Regions from separate parts of the Streptomyces odontomachicola genome, predicted to be linked through region 3. Evidence: riboswitches for the same ligand, from Rfam matches in the RefSeq annotation. Region 3 holds a riboswitch; each other region holds the start of a gene.
The links. A riboswitch is a leader RNA that binds a small molecule or an ion and turns the genes downstream of it on or off. The one in region 3 is predicted to bind cobalamin.
Positions count from the first base shown of each region.

Region 1: another riboswitch for cobalamin. It lies ahead of ABEE00_RS03620 (ABC transporter substrate-binding protein); the one in region 3 lies ahead of metE (5-methyltetrahydropteroyltriglutamate--homocysteine S-methyltransferase).
Region 2: another riboswitch for cobalamin. It lies ahead of ABEE00_RS01205 (ABC transporter substrate-binding protein); the one in region 3 lies ahead of metE (5-methyltetrahydropteroyltriglutamate--homocysteine S-methyltransferase).

Region 1 is NZ_JBCFOK010000002.1:191,640-201,754, reverse strand. It holds gene ABEE00_RS03635 (ABC transporter ATP-binding protein) at 1-650, opposite strand, end outside; gene ABEE00_RS03630 (ABC transporter permease) at 644-1,483, opposite strand; gene ABEE00_RS03625 (ABC transporter permease) at 1,480-2,427, opposite strand; gene ABEE00_RS03620 (ABC transporter substrate-binding protein) at 2,429-4,078, opposite strand; cobalamin riboswitch at 4,116-4,292, opposite strand; gene ABEE00_RS03615 (NUDIX hydrolase) at 4,415-4,912, shown strand; gene ABEE00_RS03610 (GNAT family N-acetyltransferase) at 4,909-5,529, shown strand; gene ABEE00_RS03605 (VOC family protein) at 5,591-6,019, opposite strand; gene ABEE00_RS03600 (FAD-binding protein) at 6,245-7,525, shown strand; gene ABEE00_RS03595 (GbsR/MarR family transcriptional regulator) at 7,594-8,283, opposite strand; gene ABEE00_RS03590 (cytochrome P450) at 8,543-9,748, shown strand; gene ABEE00_RS03585 (GNAT family N-acetyltransferase) at 9,857-10,115, opposite strand, start outside.
Region 2 is NZ_JBCFOK010000001.1:223,568-233,682, forward strand. It holds gene lpxA (acyl-ACP--UDP-N-acetylglucosamine O-acyltransferase) at 1-155, shown strand, start outside; gene lpxD (UDP-3-O-(3-hydroxymyristoyl)glucosamine N-acyltransferase) at 156-1,271, shown strand; gene ABEE00_RS01175 (UDP-3-O-acyl-N-acetylglucosamine deacetylase) at 1,268-2,065, shown strand; gene ABEE00_RS01180 (hypothetical protein) at 2,150-3,217, shown strand; gene ABEE00_RS01185 (TetR/AcrR family transcriptional regulator) at 3,258-4,019, opposite strand; gene ABEE00_RS01190 (ATP-binding cassette domain-containing protein) at 4,141-5,115, shown strand; gene ABEE00_RS01195 (ABC transporter permease) at 5,169-5,987, shown strand; gene serC (phosphoserine transaminase) at 6,080-7,198, opposite strand; cobalamin riboswitch at 7,305-7,507, shown strand; gene ABEE00_RS01205 (ABC transporter substrate-binding protein) at 7,554-8,609, shown strand; gene ABEE00_RS01210 (FecCD family ABC transporter permease) at 8,612-9,721, shown strand; gene ABEE00_RS01215 (ABC transporter ATP-binding protein) at 9,756-10,115, shown strand, end outside.
Region 3 is NZ_JBCFOK010000004.1:58,604-68,718, reverse strand. It holds gene ABEE00_RS08035 (arylsulfotransferase family protein) at 119-1,279, shown strand; gene ABEE00_RS08030 (uracil-xanthine permease family protein) at 1,287-2,696, shown strand; gene ABEE00_RS08025 (SLAC1 family transporter) at 2,753-3,901, shown strand; gene ABEE00_RS08020 (helical backbone metal receptor) at 3,849-4,589, opposite strand; cobalamin riboswitch at 4,961-5,184, shown strand; gene metE (5-methyltetrahydropteroyltriglutamate--homocysteine S-methyltransferase) at 5,259-7,556, shown strand; gene ABEE00_RS08010 (5'-3' exonuclease) at 7,734-8,639, shown strand; gene ABEE00_RS08005 (siderophore-interacting protein) at 8,724-9,572, shown strand; gene ABEE00_RS08000 (phosphatidylinositol-specific phospholipase C1-like protein) at 9,752-10,115, opposite strand, start outside.

The sequences.
Region 1 (10,115 bases), on a different contig from region 3:
CGCACCAGCGCCAGATCGTGGCTGAGCAACAGCACCCCCGCCCCCGCCTCGGTCAGCGTACCGAGGTTGTCGGCCAACACCCGGACCGTGGCGGGGTCGAGCCCACTGGTCGGCTCATCCAGCACAAGCAGCCGCGCCCCCGTGACCAGCGCCGAGGCCAGCGCGGCCCGCTGCTGCTGCCCACCGGAGAGCTGATGCGGAAGCCGCCGCCGCACAAGGCAGGGCGGAAGCCCGGCAAGCCGCAGCGCCCCTTCGACGGCGGCGTCCCGCTCCGCCCGCGTCACCCCTGCTCCCCTCCCCCGCAGCCCCGCCAGCTCCCGCAGCGCCCCCTCCACCCGGCGTACGGGATCCAGCACCGTCTCCGGGTGTTGGGGCAGATGGGCTGCCGCTCCGGAGCGCAGGGACCGGCGCCGGGCCTCGGGGAGGGACAGGAGCTCGTGGTCCTCCAGCCACACCTCGCCGGTCAGGGACACCCCCGTACGGGAAGCGCCGAGGGCCGCCAGGCCCAGGGTGGTCTTGCCGCTGCCTGAGGGGCCGATGACCGCGGTGACGGCTCCGGCGGGGACGGTGAGGTCGACGCGGGAGAGCAGGGGTACGGGCCTACCGCCGGAGTCGACGGCGTGGGCGGACAGGTCGCGCAGGCTCAGCATGGGCGGGAGGTCTCCCTGAGGCGGGCGAGGGCGCGGTCGACGCCGAGGTTGCCGCCGACGCACAGCGCCATCAGCAGCCCAGCGGGCACGAGCACGGCGTACGGCTGCCCGAACAGCGCGTCGCTGTTGCGCTCGATCAGCACCGACCAGTCGGGCGAGGAGGAGGGCAGGCCCAGGCCGAGGAAGTTGGCCGAGGCCAGCAGGTAGAGGACGATGGAGAAGCGGCTGCCCGCGTCGGTGGCGACGGGAGCGGCCAGTTCGCGGGCCAGGTGGCGCAGGTGGATGTACGCCCAGCCGCGCCCCTGCATGCGCAGCGCCTCGACGGCCGTGCGGCAGCCGGGAGCCAGCGCCGTACCCCGTACCAGCCGGGCGATCGCGGGCACTTGCAGCGCACCGGCGGCCAGCACCAGCCAGTGCCAGGCGCGGTGCCCGGTGGCGGCCAATGTCATCAGGACCAGCAGCCCGGGGAAGGCGAGCAGCACGTCGAGGGTGCGCATGACCGTCTCGTTCAGCAGCCGGCGGGACCCGGAGGCCAGCAGCCCCAGCGGCACGCCCAGCAGATAGCCCACGGCGAGCGCGCCCAGCGAGGTCCCGAGTACGGAGGCTCCCCCGTGCAGCACCAGCGCGAGCACATCGCGCCCGAGCACGTCGGTGCCCAACGGGTGCCCAGCGCCTGGAGGTTGGGAGGGCAGCGCGGCGCCGGCCCCGGACCGCGGCGGATCGGCCGGCCCCGCGAACAGCGGCCCGCACAGCGCGAGCAGCACCGGAACGGCCAACAGCAGCAGCACGAGCCCATCACGGGCCGAGGGACCACGCGCCATGAGGGACTTCACGCCACCCCCTCCCGCCGCGGCGCCAGCCGGTGCGCAGCCAGATCCGCGAAGAGGTTGACCACCACCGCCGTGCCCGCGAACAGCAGCGCGTAGAGCTGGACCTGCGGGGTGTCCCGGTTCTGGACGGCCTGGACGAAGCCCGTGCCCAGGCCCTGGATGCTGAACAGCGATTCGACAAGGAGCGCCCCGCCCAACAGCCCCTCCACACACCGCGCGAACTGCTGCGTGGCGGGCGCCAGCGCGTTGGGCACCACATGGCGCAGCACCACGGCGCGCTCCCGCAGACCGAGCAGCCGCATATGTTCGGCGACGGGCCCGTCGCGGCGCGCGGCGACACCCGCGCGTATCTGCCGTGCCAGGTCGCACAGTTGGCGCGCGGCCAGCACCGCGACGGGCAGCACGAGTACGGCGGGCTGGGCCAGCAGTCCCGCGCCGTCCAGCCCGGCGGCGGTGGCGGGCAGAAGTCCGGCGGCGAGCGAGAGCGAGGCGATCAGCAGCAGACCGAGGACGAATTCCGGTACGGAGTGCAGCAGCACGGCCGCCCCGTTCAGTACGCGGTCCAGCACGCTGCCCTCGCGCAGCCCGCTCACGATCCCCAGCAGCGGGGCGAGCGCGAGCACCACGGCGAGCGCCGGCACGGCCAGCACCAGCGACACGGCGAAGCGGTGGCCCACCTCGGCGCCGGCCGGCATGCCGGTGATGAGGGAGCGGCCCGGGTCACCGGTGCACAGCCCGCCGAGCCAGTCCAGGAAGCGGTGCCACACCGGCTGGTCGAGCCCCAACTGCGCGCGCAGCGCTGCCGCCTGCTCCGGCGTGCCCCGGTCGCCGCGCAGGACGTCGGCGGTGTCGCCGGGCAGCAGCGAGCCCAGCGCGAAGACGGCGACCAGTACCACGAGGCACTGGGCCAGCGCGAGGAGCGTGCGGTGTGCGGCGTACCGGCGCACGTCAGACGAGTTCGACGCGGTCGAACCTGGCCCAGTCGTGCGAGTTGGGCGGCGCGGCCCGCATCCCGCGCACCGCGTCCGCGACACCGTCGTTGGCGTCCGAGAAGGCCCACACGAGCATCCCGGACTTGTCGCGCGCGATGCGCTGCGCGCGGTCGAGCAGCCGCAGCCGTTCCCCCTCGTCCCGTGTCGAACGGGCCTTCCCCAGCAGGTCGTCGAAGCGCTCGTCGGCGAACCCGGTCTGGTTGCGCGCCGCGCCCCCGCGCATCCGCTGCTCCAGGAAGTCCGAGACGGGCAGCGTGGAGGTGCTGCTGAAGGAGGCCACGCCGCGCTTGTCGATCTCGCTGAAGTACGTGGTGGAGGCGAGCGTGCGCACCTTCGGCTCCAGCCCGGTCTCGCGAAGCTGACGCACCATCAGCGTGCAGGCCGCCTCCCATGTGGCGTCCACGGTGCTGGTCTGCAACGTGAAGCCGAGCCCCTTGGCCCCCGCCTTGCGCACCAGGTCACGGGCCCTGCCGACGTCCCGCTTCCGCTGCGGCAGGCGCTCGGGATACCCGCGCAGCCCCTTGCCGAACAGGTCGTCGCCCACTCCCCCGTGCCCGGCCAGCGCGACCCGTACCAGCTCCTCGCGGTCGACGCCGAGCAGCACCGCCTCGACCAGGCGCGGGTCGTCGAAGGGCGCCTTGCCGGTGCGCAGCAGCACGTTCTGCATGGTGGCCTGCGGCGAGGTCAGCACCCGTACGGAGTCCTGCCCCGCCAGCCGCCGTACGGAGGGTCCGCCCAGGTCGTGCGCGAAGTGCACCTGGCCCGAGAGCAGCGCGTTGACCCGCGCCGCCTCCTCGTTGACCGGGACGATCTCCAGCTCGGCGACGCGCGGGGCGCCCGCCCAGTGGCCCTTCCAGCGCCGGAACAGGGCGTTCCCGCCGGGCGTGAAGGAGCCGTAGGTGAAGGGGCCCGATCCGACGGGCCTGCGGAAGTCCTTCGTACCGGCGGGCATGATCTCCGTGCCGGGACCGGCGAAGGCCGTCGGGAAGTCGAAGTTGGGCCTGCGCAGCACGAGCGTGAGGGCACGCTCGCCGTCCGCCCTGCTGGCGTCGAAGTCGATGGCGGAGAGTAGCTGTTGGGAGGGCGAACCGGTCCCGGGGTCGGCCGCCCTGCGGTAGCTGTAGAGCACGTCCTTCGAGGTCACGGGCCGGCCGTCGTGGAACTCCGCCTTGCGCAGACGTATGTGCCAGCGCTTGCCTGACGCGTCGCTCTCCCAGTGCTCGGCGAGCCGGGCGCGCACCGACATGTCGTCCTTGTAGGTGGCCAGGGTGTCGTAGAGGGCCTTGGCTCGTGCCTGGTCCACGAAGTTCGGCGCGACGTGCGGGTCGAGGGTCTCGCGGGAGCCGCCCGCGGCGAAGGCGGCCCGCAGCCGCGCGTCCCCGCCGCCCCCGGACCCGGCTCCGCACCCGGAGAGCAGTCCGGCCGCCGCGAGCGCCGCCGCTCCCGAACCGGCCAGCAGGGCGCGCCTGCCGGGAGCACGCGCCGCGGGCGGTGCCTGGGAGGCGGCCGGCGTGCGGACCTCAGGTGGCGTGTGCGCCGCGGGCGTACGGGGCGTGGCACGGGACGACCCGCGGGCGTGGGCACAGGTGTGGGTACAGGTGTGCAACGCGATCCTTCCCGGGGTGTCCTCGCCCCGTGCGGTGGACCGGCGACGGGTCAGTCTCCTGACTCCCGGATCGACGCTCGCCCCGGCCTTCCCACGCGCTTCCCCGCGTGCGGTGGCCTGCTCTGGGGTCCGCTCCCCGGTCACAGTGGCGGGACCGCGCCGGACTCGCACCGGCTTCCTGATCCCCGTCGCCTTGTGACGCGGTCATTCTGACGTACGCGGGGCAGGGCCGGTCGGGTGGGTGCGCGGATGCGCGCCGCGGGGGCGGGTACGAGGTGTCCTGCACGGTCCTACGACGTACGGGGCCGAGCCCAAGTCCCGTAAGGAGCCCGTGACGTGAACACACCCCTCGACACCGCCCTGCTCGACGCCCTCCTGCGGGCCGCACGCGCCGACGGCGTCGCCAAGCACGTCGTCGGCGCCGTCATCGCGGACCGCGAGGACCGCGTACTGCTGCTGCACCGCACCGCCGACGACTACTTCGGCGGCCTGTGGGAACTGCCCTCGGGCGGCGTGGAGGAGGGCGAATCCCTCACCGAGGCCCTGCACCGGGAGGTCGCCGAGGAGACCGGCCTCGCGCTCGCCGGGATCGGCGCCTATCTGGGCCACTTCGACTACCTGTCCAGGAGCGGCAGGAAGACCCGCCAGTTCAACTTCACCGCCACGGCCCTCCACGAGAAGGCCCCGGTCGAGCTCGCACCCCACGAACACGACGCGCACCGCTGGGCCGACCGTACGCAGCAGGAACAGGTCTCCAGCGCCGTACGGGTCGTGCTGGCCCATTGGCGCGAAGGCGATCATGCGCGGGAGGGCGGACGTACCGTCGAGCCATGAAGCCGAATGCCGACGCGTGCGCGGGCGCGGACACCGATGCCGCGAGGAATCCGGGCTCGGCGGAGACGGTGGTCTACCGCCCCGCCCGGCCGGAGGACGACGAGGCGCTCGCGCGGCTCGACGGGTCCTTCACGACGGATTCCGTGTACGAAGTCGCCGTGACGGGCGAGGGGTTCAGCCTGCGCGAAACCCCGGTGGATCCTCCGCTCCACAAGGTCTTTCCCGAGGAGGAGGACGGCGAGGAGGACGCGGGCAGCTCGGGGTTGCGCCGGAAGGTGGTCGCCGTCGCCGGGGGCGAACCGTGCGGATTCGTGGAGTGCTCCTTCGACGCGTGGAATGCGCGACTGACTATCTGCGACATCGAGGTCGCCCCTGCCTGGAGGGGCAGGGGCGTGGGCCGGACCCTGATGAATCACGCCCTCGATTTCGCGAGGGAATGCGCCGCGGGCCATGTGTGGCTGGAGGTCAGCAATGTCAACGCCCCCGCCATCCGGGCCTATCTGCGGATGGGCTTCGTCTTCTGCGGCCTGGACACCTCGCTCTACGCCGGTACGGAGTCGGCGGGCGAACACGCGCTCTTCATGGCGCGGTGGAGCACCGGGCCGTTGAGTCGCTGAGCACGAATTCGTTGAGCCGCTGTGCCGTTGAGCGGTTGAGTCGCTGATCCGTATCGAGGGCTCAGTCGAGGCAGAATTCGTTGCCCTCGATGTCCTGCATCACGATGCAGGAATCGTGGCCGTCGTACAGGAGCCGCTGGCGTACGGCGCCGAGCGGGACCAGCCGTGCGCATTCCGCTTCGAGCGCGGCCAGGCGTTCCTCGCCGACCATTCCGGTGCCGACCCGCACGTCCAGATGCACGCGGTTCTTGGCGACCTTCCCTTCGGGAACGCGCTGGAAGAACAGTCGCGGCCCCACGCCCGAGGGATCCTTGCAGGCGAACCACGACCCCTCGCCCCCGGGAAACCGCGACCGGTTGAATTCCTCCCATGTGGAGAACCCCTCCGGGGCCGGCGAGGCGATGTACCCCAGCACCTCGCACCAGAAGCGGGCGAGACGCTCGGGATCCGCGGAGTCGAAGGTGATCTGCACCTGTCTGAGAACTGGCATGCGCGCACAGTAACAGGACGACTTTCCCGCTCAAATCCTTTTATCACCGGGCTGTTTCCCGGCGCGATCAATCATCGAAGCGAGCAGGGAGGGGAAGGGAGCGGATTCGGTCCGTCCGGTTGATCAGCCCTGTCGAGCCCAGGAGGATCAGCCGTCCGAGCGCCGTACGCATCAGGCCGCCGCAGGAAGCCTGCCGTACGCGGCCGACGCACGAGGAGCCACGCCGTGGACCACGCACTCACCTCGGGCCCCCTCACCAACTGGGCCGGCAACATCCGCTTCTCGGCGCGGCACGTGCGCTCCCCCGCCTCCGTCGCGGAGCTCCAGGAGCTCGTCTCCGCGCACCGCACGGTGCGCGCCCTCGGCACGGGGCACTCCTTCAACGCGATCGCCGACACCGACGGCGTACTGGTCTCCACCGCGGATCTCCCCCGCACCATCGACGTGGACGAAACGGCCCGCACCGTCACCGTCGGCGCGGGCACCCCCTTCGGCGAGCTCGCCGACGCAGTGCACGCGAGGGGGCTCGCCCTGCACAACCTCGGTTCGCTGCCGCACATTTCGGTGGCCGGCGCCTGTGCGACCGGCACGCACGGCTCGGGGGACGGCAACGGCACGCTCGCCTCCGCCGTACGCGGGCTCGAACTCGTCACCGCCGACGGCTCCTTGCACACGCTGCACCGCGGAGACGCGCAGTTCCCCGGCGCCGTCGTCGCCCTCGGCGCGCTGGGCGTCGTCACGCGCCTGACCCTCGACCTCGTACCCGGATTCGAGGTGCAGCAGTGGGTGTACGAGGGGCTGCCGCACGCGCGACTGCGGCGGCACTTCGCGGAGGTGATGGCCGCGGCGTACAGCGTCAGCCTCTTCACCGACTGGCGGGGCGAGCGGATCGGGCAGGCGTGGCTCAAGCGGCGCGTGGGCCCTGAGGGGCCGCGTCCCGCGCCGCCGCCCCGCTGGCTGGGCGCCACCCTCGCCGACGGGCCCCGCCATCCGGCGCCGGGCAGCGCGCCGGACCACTGCACCCGGCAGCTCGGCGCGCCGGGACCGTGGCACGCCCGACTGCCGCATTTCCGCCGGGAGTTCGCGCCGAGCAGCGGGCAGGAGCTGCAGTCGGAGTATTACGTCGCGCGCGAGGACGCCGTCGCTGCCTTCGACGCGCTCGACCGCATCAAGGAGCGCATCGCGCCCGTACTGCGGACCGGCGAGATCCGCACCCTCGCGGCCGACGGCCTCTGGCTGAGCCCGGCGTACGCGCGCGACGCGGTCGCCTTCCACTTCACCTGGGCACCCGACTCCGCCGCCGTGACCCCGGTCATCGGCGCGGTCGAGCGCGCGCTGGCCCCCTTCGCGGCCCGCCCGCACTGGGGGAAGCTGTTCACGACTCCCCCGGATGAGCTGCGCGAACTGTACGCGCACTACGCCGACTTCGAGGAGCTGGCGGCCCGCTTCGACCCCGCGGGGACGTTCCGCAACGCGATGCTGGACCGGTGGTTCCGGCGCCCGTGAGGCGTACGCGCGCGAAGCGGGAGCACGTGCGGCGGCGGGCCCGGCGGCGGATTCCGCACTCCAGTTCCTCACTCCAGCACGTCGCGCCAGCGGTCGGCGGATTCGAGGATGTCCAGGCTGACGCGTTCCAGGAAGGCCCCCGCCTTGGACAGCCGCCGCCCCACCGGGCTGTCGTGGCCGACCGTCTCCACCACGGCCGCCGCTGCCCGCGCCGTCTCCAGGGTCTGCCGGGTGTTGAGCACGACGGAGTGGTACCAGGCCTGGTCGTCGACCACGTACACGTCGCGGCGCCGCAGCGGATCGCGCTCGCGCCGCACATAGCCGTAGTCGACGAGGTAGTTGACGGCCGTTGACACCGAGGCGGGGCTGACCCGCAGCCTGCTGACCAGCTCGGCCGCCGTACGCCTGCCGTCCTCCGACAGCAGCAGGTCGACGTGCACGCGCGCGGTCATCCGCGGCAGCCCGGTGCGGACCGCCAGCTCGACGATCTCCGCGCCGGCGTCCTCCTCCCCGGCCGGCCCGCCCGCCGGTCCGGCCGTACGGGGAGGTGCCGGCGTGCCGCGGCGTGCCCGACGGGCCGTCGCGCGGTGCGCCTGCTGGGGCCGGTAGGCGCCGGGGCCGCCGTTTCGCGCGACCTCGCGGGTGACCGTCGAGGTCGGGCGGCCGAGCCGCCTGGCGATCTCCGCGTAGGAGAGTCCGTCGGTCAGGCCCGCCGCTATGCGCTGACGCTCCTGCTGGGTCAACCGTCCTCCTGGCATGCCGTGACTATTGCCTTCGCCGCCAGCCATTGCAATGCCGCATTGCATTCGGCCTCAGCGTCATTGCATCAATTTCCCTTGCCCTGCCTGGGAGTTGGGAATCGGGACGATTGACTCGCCCCCGAACGCGCCATAGCTTTCAAGCATGCCCGAACGCGTCATATCGCGAGATGCACGATCGCGATGACGCGACACGTGGCACATGGCTCGCGCACGCGATGACGCCGCATGCGCACGAGACGAAGACGAGGAGCCGTTCATGAGCGAAGCCCCGCACGTCCTCACGGCGATACCGACGGAGCGCCCGGCCGGCTGCCCCTTCGACCCGCCGCCCGAGCTGCTGGAGGCCCGGCGGCACGCACCGCTCAGCAGCTACACGTTCCCCGGCGGGCGGCCCGGCTGGCTGGTCACCGGGTACGACCTGGTCCGCGCGGTGCTGGCCGACCAGCGATTCAGCTCGCGCCGCGAACTGATGGTCCACCCCACCATCGACTACGGCGACCTCAAGGCGCCCCCGGCGCCGCCCGGCGAGTTCCTGCTCATGGACGAGCCCGAGCACAGCCGCTACCGCAAGCCGCTGATGGGCAAGTTCACCGTGCGGCGCATGCGGCTGCTCACCGAGCGGATCGAGCAGATCGCCGCCGACCGGCTCGACGCGATGGAGAAGGCCGGGCCGCCGGCCGACCTGGTGACCGCCTTCGCCAAGCCGCTCCCGGCCATCGTCATCTGCGAGCTGCTCGGCGTCCCGTACGAGGAACGGGGCCTCTTCCAGGAGCAGGTCGACAAGTTCATGAACGGCGAGACCGGCGACGAGGAGCTGATGGCCGCCTACACCGCGACCCAGGAGTACGTGGCGCGGCTCGTGGCGGCCAAGCGCGCGCACCCCACCGACGACGTGCTCAGCGACCTCACCGACACCGACCTGACCGACGAGGAGCTCCAGGGCGTCGGCCTGCTGCTGCTCGCGGCCGGGCTCGACACCACGGCGAACATGCTGGCCCTCGGCACCTTCGCGCTCCTGCGCCACCCGGACCAACTGGCCGCCCTGCGCGCCGAGCCGGCACTCGCCGACCGCGCGGTGGAGGAGCTGCTGCGGTATCTCACCGTGGCCAAGTCGTTCATGAGGACCGCGCTGGAGGACGTGGAGCTGGGCGGCCAGACCATCGAGGCCGGTTCGCCGGTGATCCTCTCGTACCACACCGCCAACCGCGATCCCGAGCGCTTCCCCGACCCCCACGTCCTCGACCTGAGCAGGCAGGGCGGCGGACACCTGGCCTTCGGACACGGCATCCACCAGTGCCTGGGCCAGCAGCTGGCCCGCGTCGAGATGCGCGTCGCCTTCCCCGCCCTGCTCACCCGCTTCCCCACGCTCCGCCTGGCCGTACCGCCCGAAGAGGTCGCCCTGCGCCCGGAGATCGCGGACATCTACGGCGTGAAGAGCCTGCCGGTCACGTGGGACGCGTGAGCGCGCGCGTCCTCCGACCCCTCGGTGCGCGCCGTCAGAGGCCGGAGGCCGGAGGCCATGAGGCCTCCGGCCCGGCCGCTCGCTCAGTGACTCGGTGAAGGGGCTGGCTCAGCCCCCTCCCCGCCGCCCCTCCGAGGTGCGGAGCTCTCCGACCGTCTTCAGGAGCCGGTCGGCGGGTTCGCGCAATTGCGGGTGGGCGAGGACCACGTTGCGGAGGCCGCGTACCGGCCTGCGCCAGGCCCGGTAGGCCGCGGCCACCGGGTGCGGGCGGGTCACGAAGCCCTCGCCCACGCGCAGTTCGCGCGTCTTGAGCCAGTCCTTGTACTCGTAGTCGCCGCGGCCCATGTCCAGCAGCCGCACCCCCTCG
Region 2 (10,115 bases), on a different contig from region 3:
ACGACATCGAGGCCGAGGCGCGGAACGGGTCGTCGAACGGGGACGGGGGCGGCGCCGCGCTGCGCGCGCTGCTCGACTTCCGCTCGGCGCCCTCCCAGCGCGGCATCGCCGACTTCGGCAGGCGCGAGCGGCTGGCGCGGAAGGCGGATGCCTGAATGCTGTGGACACTGGGTGAGTTGGCGGAGGAATTCGACGGGAAACTCGTCGGCCCTCAGGACCTCGCGGTGCGCCCCGTTCCCGCCGACGCGCAGGACCCCGCCGGAATCGCCTTCTGCGAGAACTCCCGCTATCTGGAGCGGGCCACCGGAGTGGGCGCCGTGCTGCTTCCCGAGAACCTCTCCTGCGCTGAAAAACCGTATGTGCAAGTGGCCGATCCGCGGCGGGTGTTCGCGCGGCTGCTGCGCCGCGTCGAGCGGCCGATTCCGCTGGAATCCGGAATTCATCCGACGGCGGTCGTGCACGAGGCGGCCACGGTGGACCCGAGCGCCTCGGTCGGTCCGTACGCGGTGGTCGAGCGCGGCGCGGTGCTCGGCCAGGGCGTACGCGTGCACGCGTTCTGCTATGTGGGCGAGGACTGCGAGGTGGGCGCGGACAGCGAACTGCACCCGCACGCGGTGCTCTGCCAGGACGTGCGGCTGGGCGAGCGGTGCTCCGTACACCCCGGCGCCGTGCTCGGTACCGAGGGCTTCGGCTTCACCCGGGAGGACGGGAGCTGGCAGCGGGTGCCGCAGGTCGGCGACGTACGCATCGGGGACGACGTGGACATCCGCGCGCTGGCCACGGTGGACAGGGCGCACAGCGGGACGACCCGGGTCGGCGGCGGAGCGAAGATCGGCAACCTGGGGCACGTCGGCCACAACGCGCGGGTCGGCGAGCACGCGCTGATCGTCCCGACGGCGGGGATCGCGGGGAGCTCCGTCCTCGGGGACCGCTCGGTGCTGGCGGCCGGCGCCGGGGTGCTGGACCACGTGACGGTCGCCGAGGACGTCACGGTCGGCGCGCGCAGCCTGGTCACCCGCGACCTGCGGGAGTCGGGCACCTACGCGGGGACGCCCTCGCGGCCCGTGGCGCAGCAGCTCCGCGCGGAGGCCCTGCTGCCGCGGCTCCAGGAACTCTTCGGCCGCGTCAAGGAGTTGGAGCAGGCCGTGGAGAACGCGCGGGAGGGTGCGGAGTGCGCACGGTGCGGCGCGGAGGCCGCGGTGCCGCGGCAGGACTCGGGGGCCGGGGCGCAGGAGCCCGGGGCCGAAGCGAACTCCGGGGGTGCGCGATGAGCTTCCGCCGTACGGTCGCGCGGACCGTGGAGATCGAGGGCGTGGGCCTGCACTCGGGCAAGCCGGTCGAGATGACCGTCGCGCCGGGCTGCGACGGGATCGCCGTGCAGCACGGGCCGTACCGGGTGCCCGCGGTCCCCTCGCAGGTGAGCGGCACCAGGCGGTGCACCGCGCTCGGCCCCGTATCGACCGTCGAGCACCTCATGAGCGCGCTCGCGGGCGCGGGCGTCACGGACGCCGAAGTCACCGTGTCGGCGCCGGAGATCCCCGGTGCCGACGGCAGCGCGGGCGCGTTCGCCGCGGCCCTCGCCGACTGCGGGACCGAGCGGGTGGGCCGCGCCGCCACGCCCCGGCTGAGCCGCACCGTCGAGTTCCGGGACGGCGCCACGTACATCAGGGTCGCGCCCGGCACCGGGCACTGGCGCTGCACGTACGACCTCGGCGAGCGGTGGCCGGGGGCGCAGACGGTGTGCCTGCGGCTGCCGGAGGAGTACGCGAGCGGGGTGGCGCCCGCGCGCACCATCGTGCTGGAGGAGGAGATGGCGGCGGCCCGGCAACTGGAGCTGGGCCGGGGCCTGGACGAGGACGCCGTGGTGGTCATCGGGCAGCACGGCTACCTGCGTCCGGTGCGCTTCCCCGACGAGCCCGCGCGGCACAAGCTGCTGGACCTCGTCGGTGATCTGTATCTCTCCGGGGTCCCCGTGCACGCGCTGGACGTGGAGGCGGTGCGCTGCGGCCACGCGGCGAACGTGCGGGTGGCGGCGCAGATCGCGGAGGCGGCGCGGATCCCCTAGGGGCTCTCCGGGCACGCGCCGGGGACGGCCCGGGCGGCGAGCGGCGGGCATGGGCACACCCCGGGCTGGTGGAAACTGGGGCACATGGCTCTCTTGTCGCGCCCCCGAGGGCGTTTCGCCGGGTGTTCCGCCGTGGTGCTGCTCGCCGTCGCCGGCACCCTGTTCGCGCCCGCCGCCGCGGTCGCGGACGACTCCCCGTCCCGGTTCACGCTCAAGGACCGGCGGATCGACGAGTCCAGCGGCCTCGCCGCGAGCCACGCGCACAAGGGCGTCTACTGGACGCACAACGACTCCGACGACGGCCCGTACATCTACGCCGTGGACGGGAAGACGGGGAAGACCGTCGCGACGGTCACGCTGCGGGGCGTCGATCCCCGCGACGTGGAGGCGATCTCGGTCGGGCCCGACGGCCGGGTGTACGTGGGCGACATCGGCGACAACTTCGGCGGGCGCTGGCCCGAGGTGTGGATCCGCAGCTTCCCCGAGCCGAAGGAGCTGCGCGATGTGACCGTCGACCCGACCACGTACACGGTGAAGTACGCCGACGGGCCGCGGGACGCCGAGTCGCTGATGGTGCATCCGCGCACCGGCCGGGTCTACATCGCGAGCAAGAACAACGAGGGCAAGGGCGGCATCTACGAGGGTCCGGCCCGGCTCTCCTCCAGCGGCGTGAACGTCTTCCGCCGCATCGCGCGCACCGAAGTGTGGGCCACCGACGGCGCGTTCTCGCCCGACGGGACGCGGCTGGTGCTGCGCGGCTACATGAACGGCGAGATGTACGCGTGGAAGGACGGCCGCCCCTCCCCGCTGGGCACGCAGCCCGTACCGACGCTGGGGCAGGGCGAGTCGGTGACCTTCACGCCGGACGGGCGGACGCTGATGTACGGGAGCGAAGGCCGGGGCAGCAGCGTCGACCCCGTGGAGTTGAGCGGGAAGATGCTGCCGGAGAGCGTGCGCGCGAAGTCGTCGGACGAGGGCAGCCCCTCGCCGGACGACAGCAAGCACAGCGGCGACAAGGGCGACGAGAACGGTGCGAAGGACGACGGCGGGAACGGCGGCAACGCGCGCAACCTCGTCCTGGCCGGCGTCGTCTTCGCGGTGGGCCTCGGCGTGTGGACGGGGCTGAAGCGGATCTTCGGGCGGCGGGACTGAGCGGGGCGGGCGGGCGGCTCCAGGGCCCTCAACCGGCCCCTCAGCCCTCCGCCCCGCCCGCCTCCCCGATCATCGCCTCGAAGCCGTCCAGCAGCGGGCGCAGGCCGAAGCGGAGCGTCTCCTCGAGGGACATGGCGAAGGAGTCCTCGTCGAGCGCGGCGAGGAGCGGGTACGAGCCGTCCGCCATCGCCCGCTCCACGTACGGGAGTTGAGCCGACCAGAACTCCTCGTCCGTCACCCCGGACTGCTCCGCCGCCTGGCCCGCCAGCACCTGCGTGCGTGCCACGCCCTGCACGTAGTGGTTGATGGTGCTCAGGATGCCCATCTTCTGGCGTCCACTGAGGCCCAGCCCCTCCAGCGGACCCAGCGCCGCCTCCAGCGCGCGCACCGAGCCGGGGCCGATGAGCGGGCGGGCCTGGTTGACCTGGAGCAGCCACGGGTTGCCGGTGTAGAGCCGCCAGGAGCTGAGCGCGATGAACTCCAGCGCGTCGCGCCAGCCCAGGCCCGCGAGCCGCTCCGCGTCCTCGCCGGGTGAGCTGACGTGGTCGACCATCAGGTCGACGAGCACGCCCTTGTTGGGCACGTAGCGGTAGAGCGACATGGTGCCGACGCCGAGTTCGCCAGCGACCCGGCGCATGGACAGTGCGGGCAGGCCCTCGCCGTTGGCGAGCTCCACCGCCGTGCGGACGATCCGCTCCAGCGAGAGGCCGGGCTTGGGGCCGCGGGCGCCCCTGCTCCCGGCGCCCCAGAGGAGGTCGAGGCTGTGGGCGAGATCGCCGCCCGCGGCGTGTTCCGTGCTCATCGTGGCCTCATCCTAAATCGCTTGCGGGTTTCTGCGTAGGGCGTACGCTGTTTAAAGTGAGTACGGCGTACCCAGTTTTGTGCCGGGGCGGCGCTCCGGCATCGGCGGACAGGGGGGATCGGTGAGTGAGACGCACTCGGTGCTGACCGAGGGACTGCGCAAGACGTACGGGGACAAGCACGCGCTGGACGGGCTCGACCTCGCCGTGCGGCGGGGCACGGTGCACGGACTGCTCGGGCCCAACGGCGCGGGCAAGACCACGGCGGTGAGGATCCTGGCCACACTCGTGCGGCCCGACGGAGGGCGGGCGCTGGTCGGCGGGCGCGATGTGGCGGCCGAGCCGCGGCAGGTGCGCCGGCGCATCGGCCTGACCGGGCAGAACGCGGCGGTCGACGAGATCATCACGGCCCGTCAGAACCTGGAGATGTTCGGCAGGCTCTTCCACCTCGGCGGCGCGCGGGCGAAGCGGCGGGCCGCCGAGCTGCTGGAGCGGTTCGGGCTCACGGAGGCCGCCGACCGGCAGCCGAAGGACTTCAGCGGCGGCATGCGGCGCCGCCTCGACCTGGCGGCGAGCATGATCCTGGCACCCGAGGTGCTGTTCCTGGACGAGCCGACCACCGGGCTCGATCCGCGCGGGCGCAGCGAAGTGTGGGACGCGGTGCGGACGTTGGCGGCCGAGGGCACCACGGTCCTGCTGACCACGCACTATCTGGACGAGGCCGACAAGCTCTCGGACCGGATCTCGGTGATCGACCGCGGACGCCGGATCACCGAGGACACCCCGGCCGGGCTCAAGCGCGCCGTCGGCGGCGACCGGATCGAGGTGGTGGTGAGCGAGCCGTCCGAGATCCCGCAGGCGGTCAAGGCGGTGGCCCGGGTCGCGAGGGACGGCGGCGAGCCGGAGACCGAGGCCGAGACGCTGCGGGTGCACGCGCCGGTGCCGCAGGGCGACGGGGTGGCGGCGCTGGCCGAAGTCGCCCGCGTGCTGCGCGAGTCGGGGACCGGCGTGGACGACATCGGGCTGCGCAGGCCCACGCTGGACGAGGTCTTCCTGACCCTTACGGGGCGCGCGGCGGAGGAGGAGGTCGCGGCATGAGTACGGAAGCGCTGGACACGGAGACGGGCACGGGAACGGGTACGGGTACGGGCATGCCGGACACGGCGCCGGTCTTCGGCGAGCGGCGGCTCCACTGGGCGCTGGCCGACTGCTGGACGGTGGTCCGCCGCGACCTGACCCACCTGGTCAAACAGCCCTCGCTGATCGCCTGGCAGTTGGGTTTCCCGATCGTCTCGGTGCTGCTGTTCGTGTATGTCTTCGGCAGCGCCATGCAGGTCGGCGAGGGCGTGGACTACAAGGACTTCGCGATGCCCGGCATGTTCGCGATGACCATGGCCTTCGGCTTCATGAACACCGCCATGGCCGTCGTGATCGACAAGGAGCGCGGCGTCACCGACCGCTTCAGGTCCCTGCCGATGGCGCCCTCGGCCGTGGTCACCGGGCGCGGGGTCTCCGATGTGCTGCACGCCGCGCTGGACCTGGCGGTGCTGGCGGCCATCGCGCTGGTGGTGGGCTGGCGTTCGGACGGAGGGCTCGCCGGGACGCTGTACGCCTTCGTGCTGCTGCTCCTGCTGCGCTTCGCGCTGATCTGGATCGGCGTGTGGCTGGGCCTGAAGACGCCCAACCAGGAGGCGGCCGGCAACCTCTTCGCCGTGGCCTTCCCGTTCGGGATGATCTCCAGCGTGTTCACCCCGCCGTCCGCGATGCCGGACTGGCTGGGCGCGATCGCCATGTGGAATCCGGTGTCCTCCACCGCCAACGCGGTACGCGAGCTGTACGGCAACCCGCTGCCGCTCGGCGAAAGCTGGATCGAGCAGCACGCGGCGCTGATGGCGGTGGTCTGGCCGCTGGTGATCACGGCGGTGTTCCTGCCGCTGGCGGTGCGGAAGTTCCAGCGGCTGAGCGCGTGAGCACGGCGTGAGCGCGTGAGCGCGTGAGCGGAACGCGCGACGGGCCGGGCGCACCGTGCGCCCGGCCCGTCGTCGTGTGCGGTGCTTCCGCGTTACAGGTGCTCGATCACGTAGTCGACGCAGGCGGTCAGCGCCTCCACGTCGGAGGGCTCGACGGCCGGGAACATCGCCACGCGGAGCTGGTTGCGGCCCAGCTTGCGGTACGGGTCGGTGTCCACGATGCCGTTGGCGCGCAGCACCTTGGCGATCTCGGCGGCGTCGACATCATCGTCGAAGTCGATCGTGCCGACGACCTGCGAACGCTGCGCCGGGTCCGTGACGAACGGGGTGGCCTGCTTGGCCTCCTCGGCCCAGCCGTACAGCGCGCGCGAGGAGGTCGCGGTGCGGCGCACGGCGAAGTCCAGGCCGCCCTGCCCGTTCAGCCACTCCAGCTGGTCGTTCAGCAGGAACAGGGTGGAGAGCGCGGGGGTGTTGTACGTCTGGTTCTTGCGGGAGTTGTCGATCGCCGTCTTCAGGTCGAAGAACGCCGGGATGTGCCGGTCCGAGGCCGCGATGCGCTCGGCCCGCTCGATGGCGGCCGGGGAGAAGGCCGCGATCCACAGTCCGCCGTCGGAGGCGAAGGACTTCTGCGGGGCGAAGTAGTAGACGTCGGTCTGCGCGATGTCCACCGGCAGGCCGCCGGCGCCGGAGGTCGCGTCCACGAGCACCAGCGCGTTCTCGTCCGCGCCCGCGACCCGCTCGATCGGCATCGCGACGCCGGTCGAGGTCTCGTTGTGGGTGAAGGCGTACACGTCGACGCCCTGCTCGGCTGCCGCCTTCGGGTGGGTGCCGGGCTCGGACTTGATCACGGACGGGGCGTCCAGCCAGGGCGCGAGCTCCGCGGCCTTGGCGAACTTCGAGGAGAACTCCCCGAAGGACAGGTGCTGCGACTTGGACTCGATGAGCCCGTGCGTCGCGATGTCCCAGAACGCGGTGGAACCACCGTTTCCGAGCACCACCTCGTACCCCTCGGGGAGCGAGAAGAGCTCCTTCACGCCCTCGCGCACCTTGCCGACCAGGTTCTTGACCGGGGGCTGGCGGTGGGACGTGCCGAGAAGTGAGGTTCCGGTGGCAGCCAGGGCGCTGAGCGCCTCCGTACGCACCTTGGACGGGCCCGAGCCGAATCGACCGTCGGCGGGCTTGATGTCAGCGGGAATCTGGAGATCAGCCACGAGCCGCAGCCTAGTGCGTCATCCCAGCGCAGCGGTATGGGGTCCGTACGGCGAGACGGAGCTCACCGGTCCGCTTGTCCGGCCTGTGGTAGCTTGCGAACGCCAGTTCAGTTACGGAACGGCCCGTTGACCAGCCGCTCCGTACAAGGGAATCCGGTGGAAATCCGGAGCTGACGCGCAGCGGTGTGGGAGCTGGGCGAGCACAGGCCACTGGGGCGGGCGGTCACCGTTGACCGCGTACACCCCGGGAAGGCGCTCCGCCCGTACACGATCCCGAGCCCGAAGACCTGCTGGCCGCACGACGGGTCGCCGGGCTCCGCGCATGAGCCCCTGACGGAAAAGGGACCACCGGATCATGGCGTCACGCCACCGCCGCTCACTGCACGTCTCCGTACTGGCCACGGCCCTGATGTGCCTGCTGGCCTCCTGCGGGGGATCCGGCGCGTCGGGCGGCTCGGACAAGGCGGGCGGCGCGTCCCCCGCCGGATACCCGAAGAAGATCGGCAACTGCGGGCGCGAGGTGACCGTGAAGCGGCCGCCGTCGCAGGCGGTCTCGCTCGACCAGGACTCCACCGAGATCCTTCTCTCGCTCGGCCTCGGCGACCGCATCGCGGGTACGGCGACCTGGACCGACCCGGTGCTGCCCGAACTGGCAGCCGCCAACAGGAAGATCCCGCGGCTCGCGGAGAACAACCCCTCCTTCGAGCGGGTGCTGGACAAGGAGCCGGACTTCGTCTCGGCCACCTTCCAGGCCACGCTGGGCAAGGACGGCGTCGCGGGGCGCGGCGACTTCGAGAAGCTCGGCGTGCCCACGTACGTCTCGCCCTCCGACTGCGAGGACAAGGACACCTCGGGCGGCGGCGACGGCGCGCGCACCAAACCGCTGGAGCTGGGCTCGGTGTACGGCGAGATCCGCGATCTGGCCAAGGTGTTCGGGGTCGAGGAGCGCGGTGAGAAGCTGATCGCGAAGCTGGAGAAGCGGAGGAAGAGGGCGACCGAGGGCGTGGACGCGCGGCACGCGCGCGTCATGTACTGGTTCGCCAACTCCGAATCGCCCTATATGGCCGGTTGCTGCGGAGCGCCCGGCATCATCACCCGCGCCGTCGGCGCGAAGAACGTCTTCGACGACACCAAGCAGGAGTGGCCCCAGATCAACTGGGAGCAGGTCGCCGACCGCGACCCCGACATGATCGTCCTCGGCGACCTGACCCGGAAGCGGGAGACGGCGGAGACGGCGAAGCAGAAGATCAAGAAGCTGGAGTCCAATCCGGTCACCCGGAAGATGACGGCCGTGAAGAAGAAGCGGTACGTGTTCCTGAGCGGCGCCGCGATGAACCCCTCGATCCGGGTGCCGGGCGAGGGCATCGAGAAGGTGGCCGCGGGGCTGCGCAAGTACGGGCTGGACCATTGAGCGTGCGGGCCGCCGAGCGGGACAGCGCGGCCGAGGGTGATCGCGCGGCCGAGGGGGAGGCACCGGTTGCGCCTCGGGGTGCCGCGCGGCTGCGCGCTCCCCTCGGGCTCTGGGCGCTGTGGGGCGGCGGCCTCGTGCTCCTCCTGCTGTCCGTCGCCGTGACCATCACCATCGGGCCCTCCGACATCCGCGTCACCGACGTGTGGGGCGTGGTCGCCGGGCACGCGGGCTGGGACGTGCACACCGGGCTCAGCCCCATCCGCGAGGGCATCGTGTGGGACCTGCGGCTGCCCCGTACCGTGCTCGCCGCCGTCTGCGGGGCCGGACTCGGGGTGTGCGGCGCGGTCATGCAGTCGCTGCTCCGCAACCCGCTGGCCGACCCCTATGTGCTGGGCGTCTCCTCGGGCGCCTCGACCGGCGCGGTGCTGGTGGCGGTGCTCGGGGTCGGGGGCGGCGCGCTGACCCTGCCGGCCGGGGCCTTCCTCGGCGCGCTGGTCTCCTTCGTCCTCGTACTGGCCCTGGCGTACGCGTCCGGCGCGACCAACGAGCGGGTGCTGCTCGCCGGGGTCGCGGGCATGCAGCTCTTCTCCGCGCTGACCTCGTTCATCGTGATGTCCTCGGCGAACGCGGAGCAGACACGCGGCGTCCTCTTCTGGCTGCTCGGCTCGCTCGCCGACGCGCACTGGAGCGATGTGGCGTTCTGCGGGGGCGCGTTGGCGCTGGTCATGGTGGTGTGCCTGGCGTACGCGCACCACCTGGACGCCTTCACCTTCGGGCAGGAGGCGGCCGCCTCGCTCGGCGTCTCGGTGCGGCGGGTGCGGTTCGTGCTGCTCACGGTCACCGCGCTGCTGACCGCGGCGCTGGTCAGCGCGGCCGGGGCGATCGGCTTCGTGGGGCTGGTGCTGCCGCATGCGGCGCGGGCCGTGGTCGGCCCCGGGCACCGTTCGCTGCTGCCGACGACCGCCGTCGCCGGCGCCGTCTTCCTGGTCTGGGTGGACACCGCGGCCCGCACGCTGCTCGACCCGCAGGAGGTGCCGGTCGGCGTGGTGACCTCGCTGATCGGGGTGCCGTGCTTCGCGTTCATCCTCCACCGGAGCAGGAGTGTGCGGTGAGTGCCTCCCGCGGCGAGCACGACAGGAGTGTCCGATGACGCTGACTGCTGACGACGTGAGCTGGGGCGCGGGCGGGCGTCTGCTCGTTGACGGGGTGTCGCTGCGGCCCGCGCCTGGGGCGACGGTGGGCCTGATCGGCCCCAACGGTTCCGGTAAATCGAGCCTGTTGCGGCTGCTCGCGGGCATCCGCGCGCCCGCTGCCGGGACCGTCGCGCTGGACGACGTACCGCTGAGCTCCATGCGGCGCAAGGCCGTCGCGCGGCGGGTCGCGGTGGTCGAGCAGCACGCCGACACCGGCGTCGACATGCGCGTACGGGATGTCGTACGGCTCGGACGCATCCCGCACCGCGGCGCGTGGTCGGGGCCCTCGGCGGAGGACGACGCCGCGGTACGG
Region 3 (10,115 bases):
AACAGTTCAGCCGTGGTCCCGAGCCTATCGCGGTGCTTAAGGTCTTCGACGTCATCAAAGAAAGTTTGACAACGACAGCAACAACGACAGCGACAGCCAGTGACGGGAGCAGCAGCACATGGGAGCCGTGGACCAGAATCTCCGCCGACGCCGGGGCACGGGACTGATCGCGCTGGACGAGGACGCCTCGTACGGCGGCTACACCCTCTTCGCGCCGCTGACCGGCACCGGCGAGGTGTATCTGACCGACATACGCGGCGAGGTCGTGCACGAGTGGCACTTCCCCGTCCGCCCCGGCAGGCACGCGCGCATCCTGCCCAACGGCAACCTCGCCTACAACGGCGTACTGCCCGACGAGCCCGCGCTGTTCCCCATGTGGCACAAGTACCGCGGCGGGATCATGCAGGAGGTCACGGCCGACGGCGAGGTCGTGCGCGAGCACCGGGACAGGTGGCAGCACCACGACGCCAACCACCTGGGGGACGGGCGGATCCTGTACGCCGCGCTGGAGCCGCTGACCGGGGCCGACGCCGCTGCCGTACGAGGCGGGGTGCCGGGCTCGGAGCCGGACGGGACGGTGTGGGCGGACACCATCAAGGAGGTGGACGCGGACGGCCGCACGACCTGGGAGTGGCGGGTGGCCGAGCACCTGGACCGGGGCGGGTTCCCGCTGCACCCGGACTACTCGCGCGAGCACTATCCGCTGGTCAACTCCGTCGCCGAGCTGCGCGACGGGAACATCCTCGCCAGCCTGCGCAGCGCCTCGGCTGTGATCGTCATCAGCCGGGAGACGGGCGAGGTGGTCTGGCGTACGGAGCCCGGCACCGTCTCCCAGCAGCACCACCCCACCGAGCTGGAGAACGGCAACTTCCTGGTCTTCGACAACGGCGTCTTCCGGCCGGGCTGGGACGTCCCGTTCTCGCGCGTGATCGAGGTCGAGCGGGCGAGCGGGAAGATCGCGTGGGAGTACCACGACCCGGCGCGCGAGGCGTTCTTCGCGCCGTTCATGGGCAGCGCGCAGCGCCTGCCGAACGGCAACACGCTGGTAACCGACTCCCCCGCAGGGCGGCTCTTCGAGATCACCGCGGACGGCTATCTGTGCTGGGAGTACGTGGTCCCCTACTTCGGCGGCTACCGCGAGGCCGAGGTGCGCAGGCTCTTCCCCGCCGAGCCGAACGCGGTCTTCCGCGCCTACCGCTACTCCGCCGCCGAGCTCCCCTGGCTGGACACCTCCGGCACGTCAGGACCGCCCCGCGTCGTGCGCATACCGAAGGGATGACCCCGGCATGCCGTCCTCTCCCACCCCGGCGCCCTCCGCCGAGCCGGGCGCTGAAAGCCCAACCGCCGCCCCCGTACCACCCGTCGACCAGCGGCTCCCCCTCGTACGCCTCCTGCCGCTGGCCTTCCAGCACCTGCTGGCCGGCGTCGCGGCGCCGGTGTCCTCCGTCGCGCTGATCTCCGCCACCCTGCGGCTGCCGCCCGGGCGCACGGCGGCCCTGCTCAGCGCGACGCTGGTGCTCTGCGGGCTGGGCGCGCTGCTCCAGTCGCTGGGCGTACGGGCGCTCCGGGTCGGTGCGCGGCTGCCGTTCCTGATGCTGCCCGGCGGCGCGGCGGTGGCCGTCTTCCTCCAGATCGCCGAGGCGCACGGAGCGGCGACGGCCTCCGGTTCGGTGCTGATCGCGGCGGTGTTCCTGCTGCTGGTGCTGCCGTTCTACGGGCGGCTGCTGCGCTTCTTCCCTCCGCTGGTCATGGGCACCACCGTGGTGCTGATCGGCGTCAACATGGTCAAGATCACGGTGCCGCTGCTGGCCACGGGCCCCGGGCTCGCGTTCGGCACGCTCGGCGTGACCGCGCTGTTCTTCCTCGTGCTGCGCGGCGTGTGGCGGCAGATGTCGGTGCTGTTCGGAATGGCGGGCGGCACGGCGCTGGCGGCGCTGAGCGGCACGGGCTTCGACATGCGGGGCGGCGAAGGTGCGGGGCTGCCCGCCGTCTTCCCGTACGGGACCCCGCACTTCGACCTGCTGGCCGCGGTCCCCCTGCTCGTGTTCGCGCTCGCCTCGCTGGCCGAGGCGACCGGGCAGACGGTGCTCAACAGCGAGGTGGTGGGCCGCACTCCTGATCCGGTACGCGATGTGCCCCGCACCGCGCGGGCCGACGCCGTCCTCTCGCTCGGCGCCGGCGTGTTCGGCACCTCCCTCATGGTGACCAGCGCGGAGAACATCGGGATCGTCCAACTGACGCGGGTGCGCTCCCGGTTCGTGACCGCGGGCGCCGGGGCGCTGCTGATCGTGTGCGGGCTGCTCACGCCGCTGACCCGGGCGCTGGCCGCGATACCCGAGCCGGTGGTGGGCGCCGCGGGGCTCGTCATCTACGCGGTGATCGCGGTCATGGGCATCGGCATGCTGAGCCGCGTGGACCTGCGCGCGGGCTCCAACGGCACGGTGGTCGCGCTGGCGCTCTGCGCGGGGCTGCTGCCGATCATGGCGCCGACGATGTACGCGGGCCTGCCCTCCTGGGCGGGGACCCTGTTCGGCAGCGGGGTGGCCTCGGGGGCGCTGGCGGCGGTCGTGCTGGCGGCGCTCTTCGGCAGGTTCGGTCCGCGCCCTGACCCGGACGACAGTCCGGCCCCTGAACCCGCTCGCGCCTCCCCCACCAGCGCCGATGCCGACACCCCACCCCATAAGCCCGCCCTATGAGCACATAGCGCGGTGGTCCCTGGCAGCGCGCCCGTACGCGGGCGAAGGTGCTGCACATGACGACCGCAGCACCTTCCGCCTCCGGGCCCTCGGCTTCCGCGCCTCCGACGTCCTCGACATCCCGTACCGACGCGTCCTCCGCACCGCTCCCCCGGGGCCTGCCCCGGCTCTCGGTGCGGGACCTCGGGCCCAACTGGTACGCCGCCGTGATGGGCACCGCGATCCTCGCCACCGGGGGCAGCGCCCTCCCGCTGCCGATACCCGCGCCCGTGCTCACCGCCGTCTGGGCCCTGTCGGCCGCGCTGCTCGCGGTGCTGGGCGCGGCCCGTACGGCGCACTGGTTCCGGCACACCGACCGGGCGCGGGAGCACCTGCTCGACCCGGCGGTGGCGCCCTTCTACGGGTGCCTGGCGATGGCCGAACTGGCCGTCGGCGGTGCCGCGTCGGCGGTCGGCGTGCCGGGGGCAGTCGTGATCGACGCGGTGCTGTGGGCGCTGGGCACCGCGACCGGCGTGCTGGCCGCGACCGCCGTGCCCTTCCTGATGGTGGCCCGGCACCGCGTCGAACCGGGCACGGCCTCGCCTGTGTGGCTGCTGCCGGTGGTCGCGCCCATGGTGTCGGCTGCGGTCGGCGCCCCGCTGATCCCCCATCTGCCCGCGGGCCAGGCGCGGCTGGCGATGGAGCTGGGCTGCCTGGCGCTGTTCGGCATGAGCCTGCTGGCGACGCTGCTCGTGCTGCCGCCGGTGTTCACCTCCCTGGTGCACAACGGCCCGCCCGCGACCGCCCTCACGCCCACGCTGTTCCTGGTCCTGGGCCCGCTCGGCCAGTCGACCACGGCGCTCGGCAACCTCGCGGACGCGGCGCCGGGCACCTTCGCCTCGGCCTCCGTGCTGTACGGGGTGCCGGTGCTGGGCTTCGCGCTCCTGTGGCTGGCGCTGGCCGCGGCCCTGGTGGTGCGGGCGCGGGCCCAGGGGATGAGGTTCGCGATGACGTGGTGGGCGTTCACCTTCCCCATCGGCACGTGCGTGACCGGCGCCGCAACGCTCGGGCGGCACACCGGGCTTGAGGCACTGGGCTGGCTCGCGGTGCTGCTCTACGCGCTGCTGGCCGTCGCGTGGCTGTCGGCGGCCGCCGGCACCGTGCGCGGGCTGTTCAGCGGAGCGCTGCTCGCAGCGCCGCGCACAGCTGCTGCGGCGCGGAGCTGAGCGAGGGCCCGTACCAGGTCAGATGGCGGCCGCTGAGCAGCGCTGCGGGCAGCCCGGGGAACGCCTCGGGGCCGTCGTCCTGCGTGAAGCGGTACGGCTCGTCGGGCAGCGCCACCAGATCGGCGCGGCCCGGCGCGGCCAGCTCCTCCAAGGGGATGCGCGGATACCGCTCGGCATGCTCCTCGTACACATTGCGCACCCCGAGGTGGGCGAGCACGGCCCCCGCGAACGTGTCGCGGCCCAGCACCATCCACGGCCTGCGCCAGATCGGCACGACGGCCCGCACGTCGAACTCGGCCCGCGCATCGCGCCACGCGTCCTCGGCCTCGTCCAGCCAGGCGGGGCGCGGGAGCCCGCAGCCACTGGTCAGCATCCTGTCGAGTTCGGTGAACGCCTCGGGCAGCGAGCGGATCTGCGTGACCAGCACCTCGGCCCCGGAGGCGCGCAGGGCCTCCAGGTCGGCCGGGCGGTTCTCCTCCTCGTTGGCCAGCACCAGGTCGGGGGCGAGCGCCGCGATCCGCTCCAGGTCCGGATTCTTGGTGCCGCGTACGCGGGCGACGTCGAGGTCCGCGGGGTGGCTGCACCAGTCCGTGGCCCCGACGAGCAGTCCGGGCGCGGTGGCGGCGACGGCCTCGGTGAGCGAGGGAACGAGGGACACAACGCGCTGTACGGTGCCGGTGGTTGGCATACCGGCACCGTACATCGGCTCAGAAAGTCGTGTGGCGGTCGTCGTGGAACATAACTCCCCCGAGTTGAATTGACGAATGATTTCCGCATGCCGCCGCCGCGCGGCGGAAGAGAAATAGAGCACCCCGAAAGCAGGCGTCTGGAGCCCGCTCACTCCCAGGTCAGAGCGCTTCGACCTCGTTGAATCCCATGGAAACCCCCGTTCTCGCCGCCCGCCTCCCCGTACCGGGCGGCGCGTTTTCCTGCACGTTCTAAAAGGTACGGGCGGCATGTGTGCGCCGTCATCCGAATTTCCGCGCGGGGAAATGGAGTTGCCCGCTTCCGCCCTGCTCAGGCGCGCTCGGGTGTTGCGGCGGGCGCCCCGTGTCGGGCTAGGGTGGCCGACGCAGCCGGTTCGCCCCGCCCGCCAGGCGGGGGGACGCAAGAGGGAATCCGGTGGGAAACCGGAACTGCCCCGCAGCGGTGAGCGGGAACGACCGCCGTCAAAGGCACTGGGCGCACGGCGCCCGGGAAGCGACGGCCAGTAGGAGCCCGGTGGCAGCAGCCACGAGGGCGTGCCCGCGAGTCCGAATACCTGCCGCTGCCCGTGCGTCCGCAGCCTGGCGGCCGTGCGGCTCATCGACGAGGACTCGCGAAGGAGAGTTCCGTGACCGACGTACGCACGTCACGTGTGTCCCGGGTGCACGCCACCTCGCACGGCTATCCGCGGCAGGGCGCACACCGCCGGCTCAAGAAGGCCGTCGAGGGCTACTGGCACGGCGACGTCTCCCGACCCCAGCTCCTGGAGGCCGCGGCCGAGCTGCGCGCCGAGGCCCGCGCCGAACAGGCCGCTGCGGGCATCGAGGAGATCCCCACGGGCCACTTCTCGCTCTACGACCACGTGCTGGACACCGCGTGGATGACCGGCGCGATCCCGGAGCGGCACCGCAAGGCCACCGAGGGGCTCGGCGAGCTGGACGCGTACTTCGCGATGGCCCGCGGCACGGCCGAGGCCGAACCACTGGAGATGACCAAGTGGTTCGACACCAACTACCACTACCTGGTCCCTGAGTTGAGCGCGGACAGCACCTTCGCGCCGGACTCGCGCAAGCAGGCGCAGGAGTTCACCGAGGCACGCCGCGAGGGGCGCGGCGCGCGGCCCGTCCTCCTCGGCCCGGTCACCTTCCTCCTGCTGTCCAAGCCCGCCCCGGGCACCGACCCCGACTTCGACCCGCTGACGCTGCTGGACCGGCTGCTCCCGGTGTACGCCTCCGTGCTGGCCGACCTGCGCGCGGCCGGCGCCGGATGGGTGCAGCTCGATGAGCCCGCGCTGGTGCAGGAGCAGCCCGAGGCGGTGCTCAACGCCGCGTCCCGCGCCTACCGGGAGCTGTGCGCCGCGGCCGACCGCCCGAAGCTGCTGGTCGCCTCGTACTTCGACCGGCTCGGCGACGCACTGCGGGTGCTCGCGGACTCCCCCGTCGAGGGCCTGGCCATGGACTTCACAGGTCCCGCAGCCGCCAACCTGGAGGCGCTGGCGCACACCGGCGGGCTGCCGGGCCGGCGCCTGATCGCCGGGGTGGTCGACGGGCGCAACGTGTGGGCGGCCGATCTGGAACGGCTCACCGGCCAGTTGGCCACCCTGCTGGGCCTCGCAGGGCAGCTCGACGTGGCCCCGTCCTGCTCGCTGCTGCACGTGCCGCTCGACGTGACCCTGGAGCGTGATCTGGACCCGCAGGTGGCGCGCTGGCTGGCCTTCGCGCGCCAGAAGTGCGCCGAAGTCGCCCTGCTCGCCAAGGCGTTGACCGAGGGCCGCGGCGCGGTGAGCGGGGAGCTCTCGGCGCGCAGGGCGGCGCTGTCCTCCCGCGCCGGCTCCTCCCTCGTACGCGATGCCGCGGTACGCGCCCGTACGGAGGCCGTGACCGGCGAGGACTCCCGCCGGGCGCAGTCGTACCCGGAGCGGGCAGCCGCGCAGCGTGCCCGGCTGCGGCTGCCGCCGCTGCCGACGACCACGATCGGCTCGTTCCCGCAGACCGGCTCGCTGCGGCGGGCGCGCGCGGGGCTGCGCAAGGGCGAGCTGACGCGGGCCGAGTACGACGCGCGGATCGCCGAGGAGATCCGCGAGGTGATCTCCGTGCAGGAGGACGCGGGCCTGGACGTGCTGGTGCACGGGGAGCCCGAGCGCAACGACATGGTGCAGTTCTTCGCGGAACGGCTCTCGGGCTATCTGGCCACGCAGCACGGCTGGGTGCAGTCGTACGGCACGCGTTACGTCCGCCCGCCCATCCTCGCGGGCGACGTCTCGCGGCCCGGGCCGATGACGCTGGAGTGGACCCGCTTCGCGCAGTCCCTCACCGACAAGCCGGTGAAGGGCATGCTGACCGGCCCGGTGACGATGCTGTCCTGGTCCTTCGTGCGCGACGACCAGCCGCTCGCGGAGACGGCGCGGCAGGTGGCGCTCGCGCTGCGGGACGAGGTCGCCGACCTGGAGGCGGCGGGCACGGCCGTGATCCAGGTGGACGAGCCGGCGCTGCGGGAGCTGCTGCCGCTGCGCGCCGCGGCCAGGCCCGCCTATCTGGAGTGGGCCACCGAGGCGTTCCGGCTGGCCACTTCGGGCGTCCGCGCCGACACCCAGATCCACACGCACATGTGCTACGCGGAGTTCGGCGAGATCCTCGGCGGGATCGAGGCGCTGGACGCCGACGTGATCAGCCTGGAGGCGGCGCGCTCGCACATGGCCGTCGCCGCCGAGCTGTCGGAGTCCGGCTATCCGCGGGAGGCCGGGCCCGGCGTGTACGACATCCACTCGCCCCGTGTACCGGGCACGGAGGAGATTGCCGGGCTGCTGCGCCGGGCACTCGCCGCCGTACCGCGGGACCGGCTGTGGGTGAACCCGGACTGCGGTTTGAAGACCCGCTCCACGGAGCAGGTCGAAGAAGCGCTGTCCCACATGACGGAGGCGGCCAGGGCGGTGAGGGCCGGCCTCGACTGACGCAACGCCCACGCGCACGGACTCCCCGGGCGTCGCGAACACCCCCTGGCGCAGACCGCGTTGGCCGCGGCTCTGCGCCAGGGGGTGCCCCGTGCGCAGCGCGTTGTCGGACCCGTACGGCATCATCGGGCCGTGACTTCGACGAATTCGGCGGCTCCCGCCGCGCGGCAGCGTCTGATGCTGCTGGACACCGCCTCGCTCTATTTCCGCGCCTATTTCGGTGTGCCCGAGTCCGTGAAGGCCCCGGACGGCACCCCGGTCAACGCGGTGCGCGGACTGCTGGACTTCATCGCGCGCCTGGTGCGCGACCACCGCCCCGACTCCCTCGTGGCCTGCATGGACGCCGACTGGCGACCGCAGTGGCGAGTGGACCTGATCCCCTCCTACAAGGCGCACAGGGTCGCCGAGGAGGTCCCCGGGGGCGCGGACGCCGAGGAGGTGCCGGACACCCTCGCGCCGCAGGTCCCGGTGATCGAGGAGGTGCTCGACGCGCTGGGCATCGCGCGTGTGGGCGCCGAGGGGTACGAGGCCGACGACGTGATCGGCACCCTCAGCACCCGCGCCGCGGGACCGGTCGACATCGTGACCGGGGACCGCGACCTGTTCCAGCTCATCGACGACGCGCGCGGGGTGCGCGTGCTGTATCCGCTCAAGGGCGTCGGCAATCTGGACGTGTTCGACGGCGCCGCGCTGCACGCCAAGTACGGCGTGGACGGCGACGGTTACGCGGACCTCGCGCTGCTGCGCGGCGACCCCAGCGACGGGCTGCCCGGCGTCCCCGGCATCGGCGAGAAGACCGCGGCCAAGCTGCTGGACACCTACGGCGACCTGTCCGGGATCGTGGCGGCCGCCGCGGACCCCGCGTCGAAGCTGACGCCCGCGCAGCGCAAGAAGCTCACCGAGGCCGGCGCCTATCTGGAGGCCGCGCCGAAGGTGGTGCGGGTCGCGCGGGACGTGGAGCTGCCCGGTTTCGAGGCGGCGCTGCCGCGGGAACCCCGTGACCCCAAGGCGCTCAACGCCCTCGACGAGCGCTGGGGACTCGGCGGATCTCTCGACCGCCTCCTCTCCGCTCTTACGGCATAAGCTGTTAGGTTAGGTTCACCTAACCGACATCGCGCCCGCGGTGCCGGGTCCACCCCCCACCCCCTTCGACCCAGGGAGGCCACCGTGGCAGACCGCCGTCAGGCCCGCAGGAAGCCCCAGCTCCACCGCGCGCAGGTGGTACGCACCGAGCGGCTCACCCCGCACATGGTGCGGGTCGTCGTGGGCGGCGAGGGCCTCGCGGATTTCCCGGCGGGCGAGTACACGGACCATTACGTCAAGATCCTCTTCCCGCTGGAGGGCGTCGCCTACCCCGAGCCCTTCGACATCGAGCAGGTGCGCGCCGAGATGCCGCGCGACCAGTGGCCGGTGCAGCGCACGTACACGGTCCGGCACTTCGACGCCGCCGCGCGCGAGATGTGGCTGGACTTCGTCGTGCACGGGGACGAGGGCGTGGCGGGTCCGTGGGCGCGCAACGTCCGCCCCGGCGAGGAGGTCCTCTTCCTCGGCCCCGGCGGCGCGTACGCGCCCTCGGCCGAGGCCGACTGGCACCTGCTGGCGGGCGACGAGAGCGCGCTGCCCGCGATCGCCGCCGCGCTGGAGGCCGTCCCGGAGAACGGCGCACCGGTGCACGCCGTGATCGAGGTGGCGGGCCCCGAGGAGGAGCAGAAGCTGACCGTTCCGGCCGGCGTCGAGGTGCGCTGGCTGCACCGCGGCGAGGACCCGGTGGGGCGTCAGCTCATCGACGCCGTACGGTCGCTGGACTTCCCCGAGGGTCGCGTCCAGGCGTTCGTGCACGGCGAGGCGGGCTTCGTGAAGGAGCTCCGCCGCCACCTCCGCCTGGAGCGCGGCATCGACCGCGACCAGCTCTCCATCTCCGGCTACTGGCGCCTCGGCCACAACGAGGACGGCTGGCAGGCCTCGAAGAAGGACTGGAACGCGGCGGTGGAAGCGGAGCAGGAGCAGGCAGCGTAAGAGGGCGCGGGGGGCTGGCGCCCCCCGCCGGGAGGCGTGGGCCCCGGAACTCCGGGGCTTTGCCCACCCCATCGAGGGTGTGGGCAGTCGTTCCGCGGGGCGGAACGGGTGGGCACACCGGAACCGCCAGCCGCGAGGCCCACCCACCCCGCTCCCAACGCTCGCGCCCCCGCGACCGCTCACCGCTCCAATTGCCCCACCGGGCAACCCCGCGCAGCGTTCACAGGGTTACACCGCACAACCCCACTCCCCCGCGGCAGCTCCCCCACGTAATCCGACCCATACCGAGCCGCCATCCCCGGCGAGGGAAAATCGGTGCTCACCATCTGCGCCCCCGCAGCAAGCGCATCACGCAACATCGACGTATCCCCCGACGCGGCCTGATCGAGCGGCACATCGGCCCGCGTCCGCACGAAGTACCCCCGCCTCACGAGGTCCTGGATCGCCGCCCGGTTCGCCCCCGTCGGATCATTCGACTCCACGAACGCCGCATCATCCCGCCCAGGCCGCGAGTTCGTGAACAACACGCGCCCCTGCAGACTC